Regions from separate parts of the Paenibacillus albicereus genome, predicted to be linked through region 1. Evidence: riboswitches for the same ligand, from Rfam matches in the RefSeq annotation. Region 1 holds a riboswitch; each other region holds the start of a gene.
What was found. A riboswitch is a leader RNA that binds a small molecule or an ion and turns the genes downstream of it on or off. The one in region 1 is predicted to bind cyclic di-AMP.
Positions count from the first base shown of each region.

Region 1 (7,722 bases):
TCGCAAGATTCTGCTCCGTGCGCAAGAGCTGTGCCGGTCGGGGTATGCCTTCGCGTGGATACCGGACCCGATCCTCAAGCTGTTCCGCGGCGAGCTTGACGTCGCCTCGTACCTCAAGCTCGACGAGGCGCTCGTACAGACGGCCTTCGCGGCATGGACGGAGGAGGAGGACAAGCTGCTGTCCCAGCTGTGCGGCAGGTTCCTACATCGCCGATTGTACAAGTATATAACCTTCGAAAAAGAGCACGAATCAGAAGCGCAGCTATGCTTCGAGGAATTGGCAGCCGCCGGGATGGACCCGGGCTATGAGCTTGAAATTGATTTCCCGTACGATCTTCCTTATCATGTGTATCGTTCGGCCGCCGAGGGCTTGACCGAGGGCGGGAGAGGCAAGCCGCCGATCCTGCTCCTCGAGCCGAGCGGAGCGGTGACTGAAATCTCGCGGCGCTCCGATGTCGTTCCCTCGATTACAGGCATGCACCGAGGCCAATACCGCCTTTACTATGATGAAGAAGCGGCCGGACGGATCCGGCGGAAGCTGAAGCCGCGCACTCTGGCCCGGCTGGGCTTGGAGCCGAGCGGCGACGCATGAAAGGAGTCGAACCATGAAAGGAATCATCGACACGCACACCCATATGGACTCGCCTAAATTCGACAACGACCGTGCCGAAGCGATCCAGCGCGCGCGGGAAGCCGGCGTAGAGCTGATGTTCAATGTCGGCTTCAATCGGGAAACGATCCCGACGACGCTGAAGCTTGCCGAAACGCATCCGTTCATCTACGCCATCGTCGGCTGGCATCCGACCGATACGGTGGATCTGCGCGAGGGAGACCTGGCTTGGATCGAATCGCTGATGAGCCATCCGAAGGTCGCCGCGATCGGCGAGATCGGTCTGGATTATTACTGGGATACTTCTCCCAAGGAAGTCCAGCAGCAGGCGTTCCGCGACCAGATCGCCATCGCCAAGCGCTGCCGCAAGCCGATCGTCATCCATAACCGCGACGCCCACGAGGATGTCGTCCGCATCCTCCGGGAGGAGAAGGCGGACGAGGTGGGAGGCATCATGCACTGCTTCTCCGGCAGCTGGGAAACGGCAAAGAAATGCCTCGACATGAACTTCTACATCTCGTTCGGCGGACCGGTCACCTTCAAAAATGCAAGGGTCCCCAAAGAGGTGCTCGCGCAAGTGCCGCTGGACCGACTGCTGCTGGAAACGGACTCCCCTTATCTCGCTCCGCACCCTCATCGGGGCAAGCGGAACGAGTCCTCGTTCGTCACTCTTGTAGCGGAAACAGCGGCGGAAATAAAAGGTAAATCTGTAGAAGAAATCGTTTCCATCACTTCGGCAAATGCAAGAAAATGTTTCCAAATTTCTTAAAATGGCGTGATATCGGTTGAAAAAAGGCTTGTAGACGAGAAAAATTGGCCTTTCCTTAGCCAAATCATCCGCCATCGTCCGAAAACCCTCGATTTTGAATCTCAGAGGATTTTATCGTGTCTTTACAATCGCTTGAAGGAAACGGTATGATTCAACACAGAGCTTTGAGTGATGCAGAATGTTCATCATACGCTTAATCTCCCTGATCGGGGAGAACGGGGGAACCAATGCAGCCGAAAAGGAGCAAGCGGCACATCGCGTTAGGATGTCGCTTGATGCCGGACAAGCTGTACTTTTCCAGGGGTGAATTCGCCGGGACCATGAGCAGGGTCCGGCCGCGATAGGGCAGCTCTCTTGCCCGAACCCGTCAGCTAACCTCGTAAGCGCATATAAGAGAGATCAACCTCGTGCTCCACTTCCACCTGATCGTGACCACCCGGGAAGCCACGAAACAGATCCTCTGTCGACGGCTTCTTTTTGTTTGAATAATGAATTATACGTCGACATAGGGTTAACGGTGGAGGTGAGGCGAGGCTGCCAGCGGCGTGCTGCTCGGCACGTACAAAACCTAATAGTCGCGTCTTGAATTATCATGTGGTACACGAGGCGGCGGGGCTATGTAAGGAGGACCGAAGAAGTGGGCGCTATCCCCTTAAAGGAAACCCATGTACAACGATCATCCAGCAAGTCTTTCCAATGGCGATGGAAGCATGACAACCTGCGTTTGATTATCCTTAGCTTAACGATCTCACTCGCAATGACTTTCATGTTTTTGGTGTTGCTGAAAGGGACGTCGGAAAAAAGCGTCTCTCTGGTGTTGAACGGGCAGGAAAAAATCGTAAGCACGAGCCATTCCTCGCTCCAGCAGCTGCTGGAGGAGCAGGCGATCGCGGTCGGACCGCATGACGAGATGTCGACTCCGCTCGGGGCCGCGCTCCAGGAAGGCGACCGCATCGTGATCGACCAGGCGGTGCCGGTGACGATTCTTGCCGACGGCAAGACCCTGCAGGTAAAGACCACCAAAAAGACCGTGGAAGCGGCGATCGGAGAATCCCATATCGACGTTCGGGAGCAGGATAAAATATTCCCAAGCTCCGAAACCAAGCTGAAAGCCAATATGACGATCCGCGTCATGAGGATCGACAAGCATCAAATGAAGACCACGCACGACATTCCGTTCACCGTCGTCCGCAAGGAGGACGCTACCCTGGAAAAGGGGCAGCTCAAGATGGTGAAGTCCGGCCAGAACGGCCAACTCGTCAAAACCTTCGAAAAGGTGTACCAGGACGGCAAACTGGTCACGAAGACTCTGCTCGCCAAATCCATGGAGAAACAAGCCGTCAGCAAGGTCGTGGCGGTGGGAACCAAGGAAAAGCCTAAACCGAAACCAGCGGTCCTGACCGCGGCATCCTCATCTCCGACTGCAGCTCAGACCAAATCCGGTCTCAATCTCAAAGCGAAGAAAGTTCTTACGAACGTTACCCTGACCGCGTATACCGCCGGATTCGCCTCTACAGGCAAATCCAAGGGCGATCCCGGTTACGGCATCACCGCCTCGGGAGCAAAAGTTTCCGAAGGGCGCACCATTGCAGTCGACCCGGACGTCATCCCGCTGGGATGGTGGGTGTATATAGAAGGAATCGGCTTCCGCCGCGCCGAAGACACGGGCGGAGCGATCAACGGCAAGAAAATCGACGTGTTTTACGAAAGTGAATCCTACGTGAAGAAATTCGGCAAGAAGCGCGGCTTTACGGTCTATGTCCTTGGACCGACCAAGCCGAAGCTGAGCTGATCGTTTGCGAGCGGGCCCGCTGTTTTTCAGCGGCCCGTTTTTGGGCGTTTATAAGGAAAATGCGGGGAGTAAGGGATTGCAAAAGGGTTAAAGCTAGTCGTGATCTTATACCCGGTCGCAAGCAAGCGGAATCAAAGGAGACAAGCCAGTGATCAAGGAAATCATCGTGGTGGAGGGCAAGGACGATACGACGGCGATCAAGCGGGCGGTCGAGGCGGATACGATCGAAACGAACGGCTCGGCCATCGGCGAGGAGGTGCTCCGCCGGATCGAGCTGGCGATGGAGCGGCGCGGCGTCATCATCTTCACGGACCCCGACCACGCCGGCGAACGCATCCGCAAGATCGTCTCGCAGCGCATCCCGGGCTGCAAGCATGCGTTCCTGCCTCAGGAGGATGCCCTCTATCGCGGGGATATCGGCGTCGAGAACGCCTCGCCGGAAGCCGTGCGCCGCGCGCTTGCGACCGTGCGGACGGAAGGCTCGGAGGGCGAGCCGGAACTCACCCATGCTGATCTGATGGAGGCAGGCTTGCTCGTGCATCCCGATGCCGCTCGGCGGAGGCTGCTCATGGGCAACCGGCTGGGCATCGGCTATTGCAACGGCAAGCAGTTCATGAAGCGCTGCACGAGCTTTCGGATCACCCGAAGGGAATTCCGCGAGGCGCTGGAGCAGATGGAAGGGGAAATCGGATCATGAGCGATGTAGCGACACCGAGAAGGACAAAGGAAATCATCGAGCGGCATGGATTTTCCTTCAAAAAGAGCCTGGGCCAGAACTTTCTGATCGATCCGAATATCCTGAACAAGATCGTGTCGGCCGCCGGACTGGACAAGACGAAAGGCGCGCTGGAGATCGGACCCGGCATCGGCGCGCTGACGGAGCAGCTGGCCCGGCAGGCGAAGGCGGTCGCCGCGGTCGAGATCGACCAGCGGCTCATTCCGATCCTGCAGGAGGTGCTCGGAGCGGAGGAGCATGTGTCGGTCGTGCATGCCGACGTGCTGGACCTGGACCTGCACCAGCTGTTCCGCGACAAGTTCGCGGGGACTAGCGCGGTCAGCGTCGTAGCCAATCTCCCGTATTATGTGACCACGCCGATCCTGATGAAGCTGCTTGAGCAGCGGCTGCCGCTGGAGAATATCGTGGTCATGATCCAAAAGGAGGTCGCCGAGCGGATGGCGGCGAAGCCGGGCACCAAAGCTTATGGCAGCCTCAGCGTGGCCGTGCAGTATTATGCGGTGCCGGAGCTGGTCTGCATCGTGCCGCATACGGTGTTCATCCCGCAGCCGAACGTCGATTCGGCGGTCATCAAGCTCGCGATGCGGGACAAGCCTGCGGTGGAGGTCGCCGACGAGGACTTCTTCTTCCGCACCGTGCAAGCCTGCTTCGCGCAGCGGCGCAAGACGATCCACAACAACCTCTCGTCCTGGATCGGCAAGAGCCGCCGCGAGGAGCTGACCCGCGTGCTTCAGGAGACGGGCATCGACCCGGTGCGCCGCGGCGAGACGCTCTCGCTGCAAGAATACGCCGCGCTAGCCGCCGCTCTCGAACGGGAAGGGTTGAAGCAAGCCTGACCGTCGTTATTGAAACCCCCGGTTTCCCATCCGGCTGTCACCATTCTTCCTCCTTGCCCATAGGCTGAGGCTAGAGGTGATGGCACAGTGGAAACTGGGGATTTTGTCGTTCGGCGATCCTATGGAGGAGACGTGCTTTTCCGGGTGGAGGCGATCTATGGGGAAACCGCCATACTTAAAGGGTCGGACTACCGACTGCTCGCCGACGCGCCGATCGGCGACCTGGAGAAGGTGGCCAACCCGGAGGAGCTGGGCGTCACGAAATCACTGAGGAGCAAGGTGAAGGCTTCGAATCAGCGCATGAGCGAGGAGCTCATCGATCATGCCTTCGCCAGCGAGCTCGATTATCGTCCTGAAGAGAAGCACTCGTACTTCGATCTACCGGGCAAGGTGCTGCATCTCGACGGAGATGCGAACTACATGCGCAAGAGCATGCAGCTGTACAACCAGATGAACGTGCCGGCTCAAGGGCTGCATGTGGCGGAGAGCCAGATGGCGGACCTGCTGTACCGGCTGCTGCCGCAGGTCAAGCCGGACATCGTCGTCATCACGGGCCATGACGGCCTGCTCAAAACGCCGGGCCGCAGCGAGCTGTACAGCATCGGCAGCTACAAGAACTCGCAGAACTTCGTGAATGCCGTGCACGTCGCCCGCGAGTACGACAAGAACCGCGACAACCTCGTCGTGGTGGCCGGCGCTTGCCAGTCCTACTACGAGGCGCTGCTGCAGTCGGGCGCGAACTTCGCCAGCTCGCCCGGCCGCATCCTGATCCATGCGCTCGATCCGGTCTACATCGCGATCAAGGCGAGCTACACCTCGATCCGCGAATGCGTGAACCTGCCGGATGTCATTCACGGCACGATCTCGGGCATCGAGGGCGTCGGCGGCATCGAGACGATGGGACGGTATCGGGTCGGCCTGCCGAAGCCGGTCGAGGTCAAGCAAGTCAAGCCAAATCCTTATTATATGGTTTAGAAAAAGCTCTATTCTTCGCTTCCAGAAAGTCGAAAAATATTCATTGACACAAAACTTAATGCAATGATATAATTTTCGTTTATTTGACATTACCACCCTTCCTGGGCTATAATGGACAAGGAAAGAGGTGGTAGTGCCAATGGCTAGAAATGCTTTGTCGGAGATCAAGCGCAGCATGGAAGCTCATATTGGAGCCAAGATCATGCTGCGGGCCAATGGAGGCCGGCGCAAGACGGTTGAACGTTCTGGTGTTTTGGAAGAAACCTACCCATCTGTTTTCATCGTGAAGCTGGACCAGGATCAGCACGCTTTCAAGCGGGTATCCTACAGTTATGCGGATATTTTGACGGACTCGGTCGAGGTCACCGTCTGCAACGACGAAGGTCAGGTGCGGATCAACCCGCTGCACTGACCGAATAGATCAGGTTTCACGGGGAAACCTTCGCGCGCGGCCTCTGCCAGCGCGTTTTTTTTGGCTGTTTTTCCTTCGCATACTCGGCTTGCCGATCCCTCATACTACGAAAGGCGACAGCATCAAGCTCGTCGTCCGTACCCGAGAGCGAAAGGGAGGCATGAAGCATGAGCCGCAGAAGGCGCAGCACGATGTCGGAGCAGCTGAAGGTGGAGCTGGCCAAGGATCTGGGCTTTTACGATACGGTCCAGCAGGAAGGCTGGGGCGGCATCAAGGCGAAGGATGCCGGCAACATGGTGAAGCGGGCCATCCAGATGGCGGAGCAGGCCGCTTCGCGCCAGCAGCGATAGGAGCAACGAGGCGGTTCCGGACGCGTCCAGCGGCGGGCCGCCTTTTCGCTTTTCTCCCGGTCGGATGCTATAATAGAGGCAGTTTATCTAACGAACGGGTGGATCGGACGACATGAAAATCTACGAGAAGGCGCCGGCCAAGATCAATCTGCTGCTGGACGTTCTGCGCAAGCGCGAGGACGGCTTCCATGAGGTAGAGATGATCATGACGATGGTGGACCTATCCGATCGGCTCGAGATGGAAGAGCTGCAGCGGGATGCCATCATCATCTCCAGCCAAGCCGGCTACATACCGCTGGACGAAAAGAACCTGGCCTTTCAGGCGGCTAGGCTGATCAAGGAACGTTACGACGTCAAGAAGGGCGTCTACATCCATCTGGATAAGAAGATTCCGGTCGCGGCCGGCCTGGCCGGGGGAAGCAGCGATGCGGCGGCTGCGCTGCGCGGGCTGAACCGGCTGTGGCAGCTCGGCATTCCGGAGGAGGAGCTGAGCCTGCTGGGCGCGGAGCTCGGCTCGGACGTGCCGTTCTGCGTGACGGGCGGAACGGCGCTGGCGACGGGCCGCGGCGAGAAGCTGGAGCCGATCGAGAACCCGCCGTCATGCTGGGTCGTGCTGGCCAAGCCGCCGATCAATGTCTCGACGGCCGATGTGTACGGCCGCTTCCGGGCCGGCGCCATCGAGCAGCATCCTTCGCTGCCGCGCATGTTGGATGCGATCCGCGCCGGGTCGTTCACAGGCGTCTGCGAGGAGCTCGGCAACGTGCTGGAGGACGTGACGCTGCGCTTGTACCCCGAGGTTCGCATGCTCAAGGAAAGCATGCTGCGGCTCGGAGCGGACGGCGTGCTCATGTCGGGCAGCGGTCCGACCGTATTCGGCCTCGTCTCCAAGGAAGCCAAGCTGGCCCGCATCTACAACGGGCTGCGAGGGTTCTGCAAGGAAGTATACGTGGTAAGAATGCTTACATCTCCTGGAGTCCAATCTTGATTAAATCCGGATAAAGGTGATATATTGGCTTTACAATATTCGGATTTAGCCAGGGGGACCCCAAGGTGAAGAAGCTCAAGCGCAGTGCCCGGTTGGTCGAGATGACCCAATATTTGCTCAATCGTCCCCATACCTTGATCTCTTTGACCGCATTCGCGGACCGTTATCAATCGGCCAAGTCCTCGATCAGCGAGGATCTGGCCATCATCAAGGAAGTATTCGAAGAAGAAGGCATCGGCCAGCTGCAGACGCTCGCC
Region 1 covers NZ_CP051428.1:26,251-33,972, forward strand. Annotated here, with positions in the region: gene HGI30_RS00130 (HD domain-containing protein) at 1-592, shown strand, start outside; gene HGI30_RS00135 (TatD family hydrolase) at 606-1,379, shown strand; cyclic di-AMP (ydaO/yuaA leader) riboswitch at 1,560-1,780, shown strand; gene HGI30_RS00140 (resuscitation-promoting factor) at 2,017-3,171, shown strand; gene rnmV (ribonuclease M5) at 3,320-3,868, shown strand; gene rsmA (16S rRNA (adenine(1518)-N(6)/adenine(1519)-N(6))-dimethyltransferase RsmA) at 3,865-4,743, shown strand; gene yabG (sporulation peptidase YabG) at 4,831-5,718, shown strand; gene veg (biofilm formation stimulator Veg) at 5,858-6,130, shown strand; gene HGI30_RS00165 (small, acid-soluble spore protein, alpha/beta type) at 6,298-6,480, shown strand; gene ispE (4-(cytidine 5'-diphospho)-2-C-methyl-D-erythritol kinase) at 6,593-7,465, shown strand; gene purR (pur operon repressor) at 7,531-7,722, shown strand, end outside.

Region 2 (7,722 bases), 2.1 Mb from region 1:
GTCCGCCTTGTGGGGCATCAGCCCCTGGGCGATGCCGGTGACGGCGAGGTTGTAGATCAGTCCGCACAGCGCCATCAGCACGAGGCTGACGCGCAGGCTGGTCGTGACGAGCTGCATGGTCGTTCCATCCTTTCGGAGTTCAAAAGTTCCGTCGATCGCCTGCATGCCTATACCATCCACATGACGGCGAGGTCGATCAGCTTGATGCCCGCGAACGGCACGATGACGCCGCCGAGGCCGTAGACGAGCAGGTTGCGGCGCAGCAGCCGGGCCGAGCTCTGCGCCTTGTAGGCGACGCCCTTCATCGCGAGCGGGATGAGCAGCGGGATGATGACCGCATTGAAGATGAGCGCCGACAGGATCGCGGACATCGGCGAGTCGAGCCGCATGACGTTGAGCGCGTCCATCTGCGGGATCGCCGCCATGAACATCGCCGGGATGATGGCGAAGTACTTGGCGACGTCGTTGGCGATGCTGAACGTCGTCAGCGCGCCGCGCGTCATGAGCAGCTGCTTGCCGATCGAGACGACCTCGATGATCTTCGACGGATCGGAGTCGAGGTCGACCATGTTGGCCGCCTCCTTGGCGGCGACGGTGCCGCTGTTCATCGCGATGCCGACATCGGCCTGCGCCAGCGCCGGGGCGTCGTTCGTGCCGTCGCCGGTCATGGCGACGAGCTTGCCTTGCGCCTGCTCGCGCTTGATGACCGCGATCTTGTCCTCCGGCCGGCTTTCGGCGATGAAGTCGTCGACGCCGGCCTCGCGGGCGATCGTCTGCGCCGTCAGCGGGTTGTCGCCGGTGCACATGATCGTGCGGATGCCCATCTGGCGCATCTGCTCGAAGCGCTCCTTCATGCCCGGCTTGACGGTATCCTTCAGGTAGATGAGGCCGACGATCCTCTCGTCCAGCGCGACAGCGAGCGGCGTGCCTCCGGCGGAGGCGATGCGGTCGCTCTTCGCGTCCAGATCGTCCGGGATCGAGCCGCCCTTTTGCCGGACCCATGTCTTGACCGCGTCGACCGAGCCTTTGCGCACGCTCCGGCCGTCCTGCAGGTCGATGCCGCTCATGCGGGTCTCGGCGCGGAATTCGATCCATTCGCCGCTCTGCGCCAGCGACGGGTCTCCGGCTATGCCCATCCGGCGCGCCAGCTCGACGACGGACCGGCCTTCCGGCGTCTCGTCCTGAAGCGAGCCGGCGAGCGCCCACTCGGCTACGGCCGTCTCGCTCCAGCCGCCGACGGAGACGAACTCGCTCGCCATCCGGTTGCCGAAGGTGATCGTGCCCGTCTTGTCGAGGATGATCGTGTTGATGTCGCCGGCCGCCTCGACCGCCTTGCCCGACATCGCGATGACGTTGAACTGCGTGACGCGGTCCATGCCGGCGATGCCGATCGCGGACAGGAGGCCGCCGATCGTCGTCGGGATGAGGCAGACGAGCAGCGCGATCAGCACCGGCACCTCGAGCGGCACGCCGAGATAGCCGCCGAGGAAGGGCAGCGTCGCCACGACCATCAGGAAGATGAGCGTGAGGCTCGTCAGCACGGTGCTGAGGGCGATCTCGTTCGGCGTCTTCTGCCGCTTGGCTCCTTCGACGAGGGCGATCATCCGGTCGAGGAACGACTCGCCCGGATCGCTCGTCATGCGGACGCGGATCCAGTCGCTGAGCACCTTGGTGCCGCCGGTGACGGAGGAGAAGTCTCCCCCCGCCTCCTTGATGACCGGCGCGGACTCGCCGGTGATGGCGGATTCGTCCACGGAGGCGAGTCCTTCCACGACCTCCCCGTCGCCGGGAATCCACTGGCCGGCCTCGACGCGCACGAGATCGCCCTTGCGCAGCTCGCTCGCCGGCACCTCCTTGAGGCCCCCCGATCCGCTCTCGCGGTAAGCGACGACGTCGCGCTTGGAGCGCTTCAGGGAATCGGCCTGCGCCTTGCCCCTGCCCTCCGCCAGCGCTTCGGCGAAGTTCGCGAACAGCAGCGTCACGAGCAGGATGACGGCGACCGCGACGTTGAACCAGACCGGCGCGCCGCCGCCGAAGGCGTCGGGCACGGCGATCAGCAGCAGCATGACGGCGAAGCCGATTTCGACGACGAACATGACGGGGTTGCGGATCATTACCCTCGGGTCCAGCTTCAGGACCGATTCTTTCAGGGCTTGACGGACGATCGGTCCGCCAAGCGTTTGGTTTCGTTGGCTCATGGTCGGTTTCTCCTCTTCTCTATCCGCTAGGCTACGGCTTCAGCGTGAGCTGCTCGGCGATCGGCCCCAGCACGAGGCTCGGGAAGTACGTCAGCGCGCCGACGATGAGCACGGTGCCGAGGAACACGACGCCGAACGTGGCCGTATCGGTGCGGAACGTTCCGATCGTCTCCGGCACGGCTTTTTTGGCCGCAAGCGACCCGGCGACCGCCAGCAGCGTCACGATGGAGATGTAGCGGCCCAGATACATGACGATGCCGGTGCTCAGATTCCAGAACGGCGTGTTGTCGCCGAGCCCCTCGAAGCCGGAGCCGTTGTTGGCCGCAGACGAGGTGAACTCGTACAGCGCCTGGGTCAGGCCGTGATAGCCCGGATTGGAAATGGTGTCGGGATAGGCGTAGAGAGCGGCCGCCGTCGGCAGCAGGATGAGCGCAGGCTGCACGAGCAGCGTCAGCGCGATCAGCTTCATTTCCCGGCCCTCCAGCTTCTTGCCGAGGAATTCCGGCGTCCGGCCGACCATCAGGCCGGAGAGGAACACCGCCATCAGGGCGTACAGCAGCACGTTCATGAGGCCCACGCCGGAGCCGCCGAACACCGTATTGAGCATCATGTTCATCAGCGGCACCATGCCGCCGATCGGCGTCAGCGAGTCGTGCATGCCGTTGACGGCGCCCGTCTCCGAGGCGGTCGTCACGACGGAGTACAAGGAAGTCAGCGGAACGCCGAACCGGGTCTCCTTGCCCTCCATGCTGCCTTGGCTCGCGTCGATGCCGAGCGCGTCGATCGCCGGATTGCCGGCCCGCTCCGCCGACAGCGAGACGCCGAGCATGACGACGAACAGCATCGCCATCGCCACGAACAGCACCCGTCCCTGCTTCGGATTGCCGACCATCCTGCCGTAGGCGAACGGCAGCGCCGTCGGCACGAGCAGCATGAGCATCATCTGCAGCAGGTTGCTGATCGCGTTCGGATTCTCGAACGGATGGGCCGAGTTGACGCCCATATGGCCGCCGCCGTTGTTGCCCAGCTCCTTGATGGCGAGCAGCGAGGCGACCGGTCCGCGCGCGATCGTCTGCTCTTCGCCTTGCAGCGTCTGCGCGGCGGCGGACGGCTCCAGCGTCTGGGGCACGCCGAGCGCGACGAAGACGATGGCGAGGACAAAGGCGATCGGCAGCAGCACCCGCGTGATCGAGCGGACGAGATCGACGAAGAAATTTCCCATCGGCTTGCCGGCGATGCCGCGCATGAACGCCATCGCGGCGCACAGCCCCGTCGCCGGGGAGACGAACATCATGAAGACGATGGCGATCATCTGCGACAGATAGGACAAGCCGCTCTCGCCGCTGTAATGCTGCAGGTTCGTGTTGGTCATGAAGCTGATCGCCGTGTTGAACGCGAGCCTAGGCTCCATGTTCGCGATCGAGCTCGGGTTCAGCGGCAGATGGCCCTGCGTGCGGAACACGAGGTAGACGAGCAGGATCATGACGCCGTTGCTGACGACGAGAGCCGCGGCGTAGGATTTCCAGCTTTGGACGGCGGGCTTGATGCCCCCGATCCTGTAGAGGAGCCGCTCGGCGGGACCGAAGACGCGGTCCAGCGCGGTAGGCTCCGGGCTGTACGCTCGGTGCAGGTACAGGCCCGCCGGCTTGGCGAGCAGCAGCACGAGCAGCAGCGTGATTGCAATCGATATTCCTGCCATCATCGTAGGTGGCTCCTTCTTGGGTCAGAATTGGTCGGGGTGAAGCAGCACATAGACGAGGTAGAGGAAGACGGCGGCGACGAGCGTCCAGAGCAAGGCGATCATCGTTTTTCGCTTCCTTCCTGCATCTCTTTGCCGCACCAGGCGAGAAGCGCCAGCATGGCGGCAGTCAATCCGGCGAACAGGGCGAGCATGGCGATATCCATCATGAGAACGGCTCCTTTTTCATCGTGTCGAGCTCGCGGCCCGCCTCCTCCTGAATGAGGTAGAAGACGTCCCGGCCGTTTGTATGAATGACATGATCGGCTCCGAGCGCTTGATACACGCCTCGCGAGCTTCTTCCTTGCGTGACGACGAACAGGCGGCGACCGGTCCAGTCGCGGCAGATCTGCACGTAGCGGCAGCAGAGCGCCAGGCTGCTCTCGAACAGATAGACGTTCCCGACCCGGCAGTCCGGGATCGGATTGCGGTCCTTTTCCGCCGTATCGATTTGCATGATTTGACGGATGCCGAGGCTCTCGAGCCGCTTGCGCTCGCGGCTGCTGTTGACGATGGCCGCGCAGGGCATCCGCAGATGCTGCAGCTGTATCAGGAACCGCTCGCCTGCCGGGGTCGCCGGCGAGACGAGGGTAGTTTGCGGGTCTTGATCCATGGTGCTTCTCCTTCGGGGGTCAGGGGCGGCGGACAGCGGCGGACCGTCGTCCGCCATGGGAAAAAAGCGCGCAAAAGACCACAGAGGCAGCGGCCCCTGTGGTCTTGGTCAGATCACAAGCGTCATCATCCTCTCTCCCGATCGGAGCGCGGCGCGTCAAGCGTGCCGTGTCCTTGCGCCTACGAGGTTAGCTGTCGGATTCGGACGGTGAGAGTCGCCCTACTCGGAGGATGGAGTCCATGGCTCCATTCCTCCGGGATTCACCCCTGGAGCGGCCCGTGCCGACTCTCACATCGGCTCTGGCCTCTCCGTTTGGTTCCCCCGTTTCCCGTTTCGGAAACTCGGCGTTGTCAAAAGCTGGTCTGGATTGCTTGAGTCGAATCTTACACCCGGACTTTTCGCAAAGTAAAGCCGAAGCATCGCCAGAAAATCGGTACGAAACCAGCTTCTAGGATTCTCGGCTGCATCATATCTCCGTTTTTCTCTCCAAATCTCTTGATATCTCTCGTTTTCGATTTCCCGTCCAAATCGACTCCGGCCAGAAGGGACGGGCGCTTGCTTGCGAAACGGCCTTTTGGTCGCGCTTACATGAGCTGTTAGGACCGGATTCGCTCCCCGCGATTTTTTACATCCGCTCCGCCCGTCGATTAGGATAGGCGGCAACTTGGATCAAGGAGTGATGGACATGTCCGCGAAAGAATCGATTCTGGTGTGCGTCTCGTTCGGTCCGCACGGGGAGCGGCTCATCCGGCGCGGCGCCGAGCTGGCCGCGGCGGCGAGAGGCCGGCTGCTCGTGCTCACCGTGCTGCCGGCGGCGGAGGAGGCGCTCGGCCCGGAGCAGGAGCGCTGGCTCGGCGCTTGGAAAAAGGCGGCAAGCTCCGTCGGCGCGGAATTCCTGGCGCTGCCGGCGGCCGGGCGCAAGCCGGCCGACCTCATCGCCGAAACGGCGCTGCGCGCCGGCATGACGCAGGTCGTCGTCGGCCAGCCGGCGTCGCCGCGCCTGCTGGAGCGGCTCCGCGGCTCGTTCGCGGACGCGCTGCTGCGGCGGATCGGGGCGACCGACCTGCATATCGTCGCGGTCCAGCGGATGGACCGGGAGCTGGAGCAGGCGCATGATCGAGGCGTGTACGTCGAGGTCGCCGAGACGGACGGCGAGTTCGTCATCCAGCGGACGAGGCATCAGGGCAGCTTGAGCGGCGTCTTTTTCCGCCATCGCAGCACCGACTTCGACAACGGCTGGATCAAGGTCCGGGACGGGGGCGTCAGCCGGACGTTTCTGGTGCGGCGCGGTGTGGTCGTCGATCCCGCTTTCCCGGCCTACTGGCGAGCCAGCCGCGGATGAACGCTTTTTTACGGGATTTTTATTTGGCATCGCGGTTCGTCCGCAGTAAGATCGCCTTATCCGTCATCCGCCGCCCGCAGCTTGCCCGAGGGATCGGCTGCCGCAGCCGCTCGCGCAAAAAGACCCTCGCGCAGGCGCGAAGGTCTTGAGGATCGCCGTTCGGCGTTAGGTCCGGCGATGGCAGCGGTCATGCTTTCGGCTCTGCCGTCGGTTCCATCCAGCCGGTGAATTCCAGCTCGTCGTACCGGTAGAATTCGTCCAGGATCTGCTCTCGGTCGTCCAGGAACAGCTCACCCGCCACGGACGCCGCCAGCTTCGGAATCGCATGGCGCATGCCTGACAGCGCCGAGGCGGACAGTCCGCAGCTGATGAGCGCGGAGTAGTTGAACGTGTAGAGGCCGTGCAGCAGCGCCTCTCCCTCCGGGTCCCGGCTCGTGAAGGCGAAGCCCGGCGTCAGGTACGGATGGGCATCGAGCGTCGGACTCGCGGTCCGGGCCGGCGGGACATAGCGATCGCCCCACCGGGCAATATGCTTCTCGACGAGCCGCAGCTCGGGACGCAGGGCCGGATCGGTCAGCAGCCCGGTGCTAATGAGCAGGAAGTCGAAGGCGGACTCGCCCTGCGGAGTCGTCACGACGGCGAGGTCTCCTTCCATCCGGATGCCGAGCCAAGGCGCTCCGACATGCAGCCGGAAGCCGGGCTGGGATGCCGCCCGCTGGAACGTATCGTTGGTGGGGGGCTGGTTGTGCCGGAAGAAATGCGCCATGACCGCGTACTTGTCCTCGTCGGACAGCCGCGGAAAATGCTCGATCATGCCCGAATGCTCCATCTGCCGGATCGGATTGATGCGCGGCAGCTCTGTCCGGCGGACGAATACATGCGCCTCCGCGACGCCCTCGGCCAAGGCGAAGCCGGCGTTGTCGAACGCCGACGCCCCTCCGCCGAGCACGGCGATCCGCTTGCCGCGGAGCGGCTCGAAGTCGATCGCTTCGGACGTATGGGCATATCGCTCCCTTGGCACCTGCCGCGACACCAGCGGGGGCACATGCCACTCTCCTCCGCCCTGAATGCCGGTCGCGAGGATGACCTTGCGGGCAAGCAGATGCGGAGACGGCGCTCCTTTGCCTTCGAGATGCAGCCGGTGGAGTCCGTCCTCGAACGGCTCGACGAGCGTCAGCCTCGTCTCGTTGACGACAGGCAGATTCAGCACCCTTCGGTACCAGCGCAAGTAGTTCATCCAGTCCCCGCGCGGAATCTTGTCGATCGCCTGCCAGCCCTCCTCGCCCGCCTGCGCCTCCCACCAGGAGCGGAATGTGAGCGCAGGAACGCCGAGATCGATGGAAGGCAGATGCTTGGGCGTGCGGAGCGTATTCATGCGCGCGTACGTATCCCAAGGCCCTTCGCGGCCTTCGGGATTCTCATCGAGAACGATGAGGTTGGAGACGCGTTCCTTCATTAAAGCGAAGGCAGCTCCGAGGCCGCTCTGGCCGCCGCCGATGATGGCTACGTCGTACACATGGCCGTCGATATGGGTTCTGGGCCGCACCCAGTTCGCTCCGCCGAAGGCGATATACGACAGGTCGCGCCTGACCCGGGCGTTCAATTGCTCAAGGCTCATCCCGCATCGATCCTTTCTCGTTCCGCTTGCCGGCCGGCTCAAAGGGAGCCTTTCTGCCGCCGCTGGTTGTCTTTGGCTGTTCGGATCCGCCTCGCAGCCGGAAGTTGCTCTTCGCAACGGTTTCTATGATGTTTCTATGTTATATTTTATGACATCATGCGTAAAGAGTTGCCGGGCAATCTTGTAACCGGATGCCGCCGCTTTGTGCCGTTT
Region 2 covers NZ_CP051428.1:2,124,489-2,132,210, reverse strand. Annotated here, with positions in the region: gene kdpC (potassium-transporting ATPase subunit KdpC) at 1-117, opposite strand, end outside; gene kdpB (potassium-transporting ATPase subunit KdpB) at 168-2,198, opposite strand; gene kdpA (potassium-transporting ATPase subunit KdpA) at 2,230-3,897, opposite strand; gene HGI30_RS23630 (potassium-transporting ATPase subunit F) at 3,922-4,002, opposite strand; gene HGI30_RS09230 (hypothetical protein) at 4,103-4,549, opposite strand; cyclic di-AMP (ydaO/yuaA leader) riboswitch at 4,711-4,906, opposite strand; gene HGI30_RS09225 (universal stress protein) at 5,235-5,891, shown strand; gene HGI30_RS09220 (FAD/NAD(P)-binding protein) at 6,079-7,509, opposite strand.
Region 2: linked by a shared signal. The riboswitch ahead of HGI30_RS09230 (hypothetical protein) and the one ahead of HGI30_RS00140 (resuscitation-promoting factor) in region 1 are both predicted to bind cyclic di-AMP.

Region 3 (7,722 bases), 1.9 Mb from region 1:
CGTCGAATACGCTCCAGGCGAGGTCAGCCTGGGCGACATGCAGCAGAAAGTGGCGAAGCTCGGCTACAAGGCGCTGCCGATCGAGCAGGAGGCCGGGGGAGCGGAAGCCCGCAAGCGCAAGGAGAGGAAAAGTCAGGCGCTGCGCCTCGCCGCCTCGGCGCTGCTCTCGCTGCCGCTGCTGTACACGATGGCGGCGCATTTCGCCTTCTTGTCGTGGCTGCCGGTTCCGGCGCTGCTCATGAATCCATGGCTGCAGCTTGCCCTGGCTACGCCGGTGCAATTCGTAATCGGGGCGCCTTTTTACCGGGGCGCGTTCAACGCGCTGCGCAGCGGCGGGGCGAACATGGATGTGCTCATCGCGCTCGGCACGTCGGCCGCATACTTCTACAGCCTGTATCTGACGATCGAGTGGCAGCTGGCGGGCAGCGGCGCGCATCACGGCGGACCGTCGCTCTACTATGAGACGAGCGCCGTGCTCATCACGCTCGTCGTGACCGGCAAGCTGCTCGAGGCGCTGGCCAAGGGCCGCACCTCCGAGGCGATCAAGTCGCTCATGGGCCTGCAGGCGAAGACGGCTACCGTGCTGCGGGACGGCCGGGACATCGCGGTGCCGCTCGAAGAAGTGCAGGTCGGCGATCTCGTCCGCGTCCGGCCCGGCGACAAGATTCCCGTGGACGGTCTCGTCGAGGACGGCAGCAGCAGCGTCGACGAGTCGATGCTGACGGGGGAAAGCCTGCCCGTCTCCAAGCAAGCCGGCGATGCGGTCACCGGCGCCACGATGAACAAGAACGGGGCGCTGCTCGTCCGCTCGACGCGGGCCGCAGGCGACTCCACGCTGGCGCAGATCGTCCGCATCGTCGAGCAGGCGCAAGGGTCCAAGGCGCCGATCCAGCGCGTCGCCGACCGCATTTCCGGCATCTTCGTGCCGATCGTCGTCGCGGCCGCGCTTGCGGCGGGACTGGTCTGGTACTTCCTGATCGCTCCGGGCGATTTTGCCCATGCGCTGGAGATCGCGATCGCCGTCCTGGTCATCGCCTGCCCGTGCGCGCTCGGCCTGGCGACTCCCACCTCGATCATGGCGGGATCAGGCCGCGCCGCGGAGCTCGGCATCCTGTTCAAGGGCGGAGAGCATCTGGAGCAGACGCATAAAGCCGATACGATCGTGCTCGACAAGACCGGCACGGTCACCGAGGGCAAGCCGGTGCTGACCGATGTCCTGCCGGCCATCGAGCGCGGCGAGCTGCTGCGCCTGACCGGAGCGGCGGAGCTCGCCTCCGAGCATCCGCTGGCCGAGGCGATCGTCGCCGGCATACGCCGCGACTTGCCGGAGCTGCCGGAGCCGACGTCCTTCGAAGCGATTCCGGGCTACGGCATCCAGGCCGACGTCGAAGGTCGCCGCGTGCTCGTCGGCACCCGGCGCCTCATGGAGCGGGAAGCGGTGGACGCCGCTGCCGCCTATCCCCAGATGGAGGCGTTGGAGCGGGAAGGCAAAACGGCGATGCTCGTCGCGGTCGACGGCCGCTACGCGGGTCTGATCGCCGTCGCCGACACGATCAAGCCGAGCTCGGCCGAAGCCGTGGCGAAGCTGAAGGAGATGGGCCTGCGCGTCATCCTGCTGACGGGCGACAACCGCCGCACCGCCGAGGCGATCGCCGCCCAGGCAGGCATCGGCGAAGTGCTCGCCGAGGTGCTGCCGGAGGGCAAGGCGGACGAGGTAAGCCGCCTGCAGCGCGAAGGCCGCGTCGTGGCGATGGTCGGCGACGGCATCAACGACGCGCCTGCGCTCGCCACGGCCGACATCGGCATGGCGGTCGGCACCGGCTCGGACGTCGCGCTGGAAGCGGCCGACGTGACGCTCATGCGCGGCGACCTGCGCAGCATCCCCGAGGCGATCCGCATGAGCCGCAAGACGATGGCCAACATTCGCCAGAACCTGTTCTGGGCGCTCGGCTACAACTCGCTCGGCATCCCGATCGCGGCCGCCGGCCTGCTGGAGCCATGGGTCGCCGGCGCGGCGATGGCGCTCAGCTCCGTCTCGGTCGTGCTGAACGCGCTGCGCCTGCAGCGCGTCCAGGCGGGATGAGCTGCCGGCCTGCCCGATCCGATCCATTTTGTCCCCGCCGGTCTAGCCTTCCGACACGGACTCGCCGAACTTCTGCAGCAGCCGGCTGAACTGCTCGACGTCCTGCGCCGTCCAGCCTGCCAGCAGCTCGCCGATGCGCTCGGTCCGCATCTGCTTGTTCTTCTCCAGCTCCTGGCGTCCGAGCTCGGTCAGCTCCAGCGTGTACGCCCGGCGGTCGCTTTCCACCGGCATGCGCGCAAGATAGCCTTTCTTCTCGAGCGCGGCCGTCTGACGGCTGATCGTGGAGCTGTCCAGCCGGAATTCCTCGGCGAGCGTCTTGACCGACGCCCAGCCGCTTCCGGCGATATGGTCGAGCAGCAGATAGGCCGCCCGATCCAGGCTGTCGCCGCTCTTGCGGTAAGTCGTCTCCGAGATGAGCCGCCGAATCAGGTGGGACAGCTCCATTTCGATCGTTTCGACTGCGTGGTGGTCCATCGTCTCTCCTCCTGACGGGGAGGCGGCGCCGCCCTCCTGAAAGCGGGCGTCATTCGCCGTCTCCTTGACCTGTCGGCAGGCATACCCTGCATTGACAGGTTTCGATATAGTTGTATAATACAATTATATAGATGCATGATGCAACCACATGCAGGAGGACGGTTCGAGAGCCCGGGGGGTGCAGGGGATGAAGGCGCATGAGATCATGATCCGCCAGGTCCACAAGGTCAAGGAGACGGATACGCTGAGGGACGTCATCGAGAAGTTCATCAAGTACAGGATCAGCGGCTTGCCGGTCGTCAACGAACGCAACGAGATCGTCGGCTATATCAGCGACGGCGACATCATGCGCTACATCGGCCACCGGGAGGACTTCGTCCTCGATGCGTTCTACTTCTCCGCCGTGATGAGCATGAACGAAGGCGAGTACGACGACCGCACGCGCCGTCTGCTTGGACGCAACGTCATGGAGCTGTCGCGCAAGAAGGTCGTGGCGGTCAGCCAGGACGAGGACGTCGCGCATATCGCGGGCCTGCTCGGCCGCAAGCAGATCAAGAAGGTGCCCGTGCACCGCGGGGGCGTGCTCGTCGGCATCATCAGCCGCGGAGATGTCATCCGGCACTCCTTCGGCAGTTATCTGACCGAGGAACGTTGAAAAAGGTGGAAGGAAAACCGGCTCGGCCGGCAATCCTTCCACCTTTTTTGCGTTGCAGCCGCTCGGGGCGAACCGGCAAGGCTCCGCTCCCTGGCGAGGGAGCGAGGCCATGCTTGCCTGCCGATCGGCTAGGATTTGAGAGCGGCGTCGATCGCGTTCAGCAGCTCGCCGTCCATGTTCTGCCCGTACTCCCAGAACATGATGCCGGCCAGGCTGTTCGCCTTGAGATACTTGACCTTCTCCGTCAGCGACTGCGTATCGTCATAGGTCAGGAAGCCGCCGCTGCTGTTCGTCAAATAAGGAGCCTTGGCCGTGTCGTCCCATTGGCGCGTCCAGCCGTTCTTGTTGATATAGCTCGCCTTCAGCTGGTCGTACGTGTAGTCGGCCGTGCCGTGGGAGTAGAAAGCTCCTCCGATGACCAGCTTGGACGTCGGCAGCCCCTTGCTCTTGAGCAGCTTGACCGCGCTGTCGACGCTGTAGTTCGCGCGGGAGGAATTGTAAAGGGCGGTATGATGCGTGCCCGAGCCGGCCTGCATGTCGTAGGTCATGACGTTCAGGAAGTCGAACGACGGGTGCACGGCAGCGATGTCGATGTTGCCGAGCCCGTAGTCCGAAGCGCCTACGGCGGCGGTCAGCTGATACTTGTTGGCGCCCCGGCCGTCCGCCGCGCTGCCGGCGTCCAGCACGGAACGGAGCTTCTGAATGAACAGCGTATAATTCTGCTTGTCGCTTGCGGTCGGATATTCCCAGTCGATATCGATGCCGTCCAGCTTGTTGGCGCGGATGTACGAGAGGGCGCTGTTGGCGAAGGCCGTCCGGTTGGCGTCGGTGGAAGCGGCGCTGGCGAAGCCCTGCGAGCGGTCCCAGCCCCCGACGGAGACGAGCACCTTCAGGTTCGGATTTTTGCTCCGGAGCGTCGTCAGCTGAGCGAGCTTGGAGGCGTCTCCTCCGCTCACGCCGTTATTGACCGCATCAGCGAAGGCGTAGAACACATGCGTCAGCTTCTGGGCCGGCACCGTGCTCACATTGGGAAAATGCCAGTCGGCAACGTAAGCGCCGGTAATCTTGCCGCTCGGAACGCCGGGCGTCGGAGTCGGCGTCGGCGTGGACGAGCAGGCGCCGAGCGATTTCCAGGCGCCCCATTGGCCGGCCTGGTCCGGACGTTCGTTCGTCGTCCACCACTTGGCCTCGTACAGCGTGCTGGCGTACACGGCCTTCTGGCCGGCCGTGTAGACGGCGGAGGCCGACCAGGCGGCGACGCCGGTACAGGCATCCGCCGCATTGGCGGTCCGTACGGCGAACGAGCCCGGCAGAATCGAGACGATCAGGAACGCGGCGAGCAGCAGCGCGCGCAGCGCCGTGAAGCGGGGCTTGTTGAAGCGGGAAGTTGCGGACATGAGAGTCCTCCTTTTTGGATGAGAGATGAAGGCAAGAAGACGGCTTCGGCGGCTGGCCTCCTTTCGATCGGAAGGTGCCATTATTATCCTATTAAATACATACTGCAAAAAGGATATTTTCACAGAGTCGGAGGGGGAAATATCCATTTCTTCCTCTAGGTAGGAAGAACGAGAGGGAAATCGACGCGATTCGATGATATGGGAGAAAGGGCCTATTCCGATTTATGAGAAAAGTAAGGGATTTGATGAGGGACTTCTAATAATTCCTAGGCAGGGATTCGACACGAAACTACGAATATTAACCTTTACCAAAATTTATGAATCATCGTGCCGAATTTTCGAGGAGAAAAACGGGGGAACCATACCGGGTGAATGAATCTTGCAAGAGAGGATTCTAGGGAACCTTCAACCGAACCCACAGCTAACTTCGTAGGCATCCGAAGGGAGAAGCAACTCGTGAAGAAAGTCATCTTATCCATGCTCAGCCTGTTCATGCTTCTGACGTTCAGCACCAGCGCGTTCGCGAATACGCCGGATCTCGACAGCGCGATCAAGAAAGTCATCGGCACGCCTTACAAGTACGGGGGCACGACGACGGCCGGCTTCGACTGCTCCGGCTTCATCCGTCACATTTTCAACCAGTTCGACGTCAAGCTGCCCCGCACGTCCAAGTCGCAGGCTCAGATCGGCTCGAAGGTGGACAAGGACGACCTTCGTCCCGGCGATCTCGTGTTCTTCAATACGAGCGGCCGCGGCATCTCGCATGCCGGCATTTACGTCGGCGACGGCAAGTTCGCCCACTCCTCCAACAAGGGCGTGCGCTACACGAAGCTGAGCGAATCCTACTACGCCAAGCGGTACGTCACCGCCCGCCGCGTCGTGACCGGAGAGGACTACAGCAAGTTGATCGGCGAGGATGACGGCGAGGACGTCGCCGGCGAGGAATAAGAATCACAGGCGAGGTCCCGGCAGCCAGGCTGCCGGGGCTTTTTGCGACTTCGGGCAGGCGGTGGCGGCGTTCATCCGGCTCCCTGGCTGCTGAGTGGAAGCGGGGCTTGATGCTCCATGCCACAGAAATAGAAAAAGCGCCGAAGCGGCCTGCCTAGGCGGGCTCGTTGTTTTCGGCCAGAAGGAGGCTGCGATCATGAAGCTGCAAGGCATCAATCATCTGCTGTTCAGCGTCTCGTCGCTGGAGCGGTCGATCTCGTTTTATCGGGAGGCGCTCGGCGCGAGGCTGCTCGTGCGCGGGCGGACGACCGCCTATTTCGATCTCGACGGACTGTGGCTGGCTCTGAACGAAGAAAAGGGTCTTCCGCGCGAGGAGATCCGGCTGTCGTACACCCATATGGCCTTCTCTGTGAACGAGGAGGACTTCGACGAGGCGTTGTCCCGGCTGCGGCGCATCGGCGCGGATATCCTGCCGGGGCGGGAGCGGGACGAGCGGGACCGGCGTTCGGTCTACTTCGCCGACCCGGACGGACACAAGTTCGAATTCCATACCGGCACGCTGGCCGACCGGATGGCCTATTATCGCGAGACCAAGCCGCATATGGAGTTTTTCGACTAGCGGCAGGAGATTTTGCTTGGACGAGGACTTTAACGAAACATAGAGACGCGATTGGGCCTCTATGGGCGTCTCATCCATTCGAACGAAACGGACAAGCGCCATTCAGCCGCTGGAGCGGGATAATCGGGCGTTCAGCACCCGAGAACGCGCTGGAAGGAGAGCCCAAACGTACAAGGGGCTGCTCCCATCATCCGTGAAGCGGATCATGGGAGCAGCCCTTTGTCATACCTTTAAGCGTGAAGCAGGTCGGTTCCATTTTCACAACACGCCTGCACGTGGGGAGGTTCTGCTCTTCTCCTACATGAAGCGTTTCCGCATGCGGAGCGTTTCCGTTCCCCCTTCTACAATCAGCGCCCCCGCATCCGGCTCGACGAGCGCACGATCAGCTCCGCCGGCAGGATGAGCGTGCGCGGGCCGCTGCCGTCGCCGTTCTCGATCCGGTCGACGAGCCGCTCCAGGCCGAGCGCGCCGAACTGATAGGCCGGCTGCGCCGCCACCGTCAGGAACGGGCTCAGCACGCTGGCGAAGCCGAGGTCGTCGAAGCAGACGACCGACAGATCGTCCGGCACCGCCAGGCCGCGCTCGCGCAGCGACTGGATGACGCCGAGGGCGAGGAAGTTGTTGGCGGCGAAGATCGCCGTCGGCGGGGAGGCCAGCGCGAGCAGCGGATCGAGATCGCTCGGATTGAAGCCGTCCGAATAGTCGAGATGGCGGACGAGCGCCTCGTCGTACGGGAGGTCGTTCAGCTTGAGCGCGTCGCGGTAGCCGGCATGGCGCTCGCGTGCGGTCGAGACGTCCTCGGAGCCGTTCACGAGCGCGATGCGCTCATGGCCGAGCGCGATCAGATGCTCGACGAGCCGGCGCGCGCCGTCGCGGCTCTCGCCGAGGATGCGGTCCGCCTGGATGCCGGGCACGTCCCGGTCGAGCAGCACGTAAGGAATGCGGTGCTGCTCCAGCAGCCGCAGATGCGGGGCGGATCCGTCTCCCGCCGGGGCGAACAGCACGCCGTCGACCCGCGTGGACAGGATCATGTCCACGTAGTCCTTTTCCTTGCCGTAATCCTCGTCGCTGTTGCCGAGCAGCAGCCGGTAGCCGAGCCGTTTGGCCGTATCCTCCGCTCCCCGCGCCAGCGTCGTATAGAACGGGTTGGTGATGTCCGCGATGAGCAGGGAGAGGATGTTCGTTTTCTGCAGGACGAGGCTGCGGGCGTTGGAGTTCGGCACGTACTGCAGCTCCTCCATCACCTGCCGCACCCGCTTTCTCGTCGCTTCGCCGACACGGCCCGTCTCGTTGATGACCCGTGATACGGTCATGGCGGAGACGCCGGCCGCGCGGGCGATGTCGTAGATGGTGACCATGAAGCTCCTCCGTTTCCAAAGACCAGGCTGCCCTCATTGTAGCGAATGCGGTCTATTGACAGCAAGCATGAAGTCGCTTACATTTGAGTTACCGATAACTCAAATAGGGAAGGCATGGCGGGCCGACCTGCGTCGTCCGCCATGCGCTAGGAGGAGGCGAGGACATGGAGCATGCGTTCGAAGCGGGA
Region 3 covers NZ_CP051428.1:3,308,825-3,316,546, reverse strand. Annotated here, with positions in the region: gene HGI30_RS14730 (heavy metal translocating P-type ATPase) at 1-2,083, shown strand, start outside; gene HGI30_RS14725 (MarR family winged helix-turn-helix transcriptional regulator) at 2,126-2,557, opposite strand; gene HGI30_RS14720 (CBS domain-containing protein) at 2,745-3,212, shown strand; gene HGI30_RS14715 (glycosyl hydrolase family 18 protein) at 3,341-4,609, opposite strand; cyclic di-AMP (ydaO/yuaA leader) riboswitch at 4,928-5,061, shown strand; gene HGI30_RS14710 (C40 family peptidase) at 5,066-5,557, shown strand; gene fosB (metallothiol transferase FosB) at 5,754-6,176, shown strand; gene HGI30_RS14700 (LacI family DNA-binding transcriptional regulator) at 6,524-7,534, opposite strand; gene HGI30_RS14695 (UxaA family hydrolase) at 7,699-7,722, shown strand, end outside.
Region 3: linked by a shared signal. The riboswitch ahead of HGI30_RS14710 (C40 family peptidase) and the one ahead of HGI30_RS00140 (resuscitation-promoting factor) in region 1 are both predicted to bind cyclic di-AMP.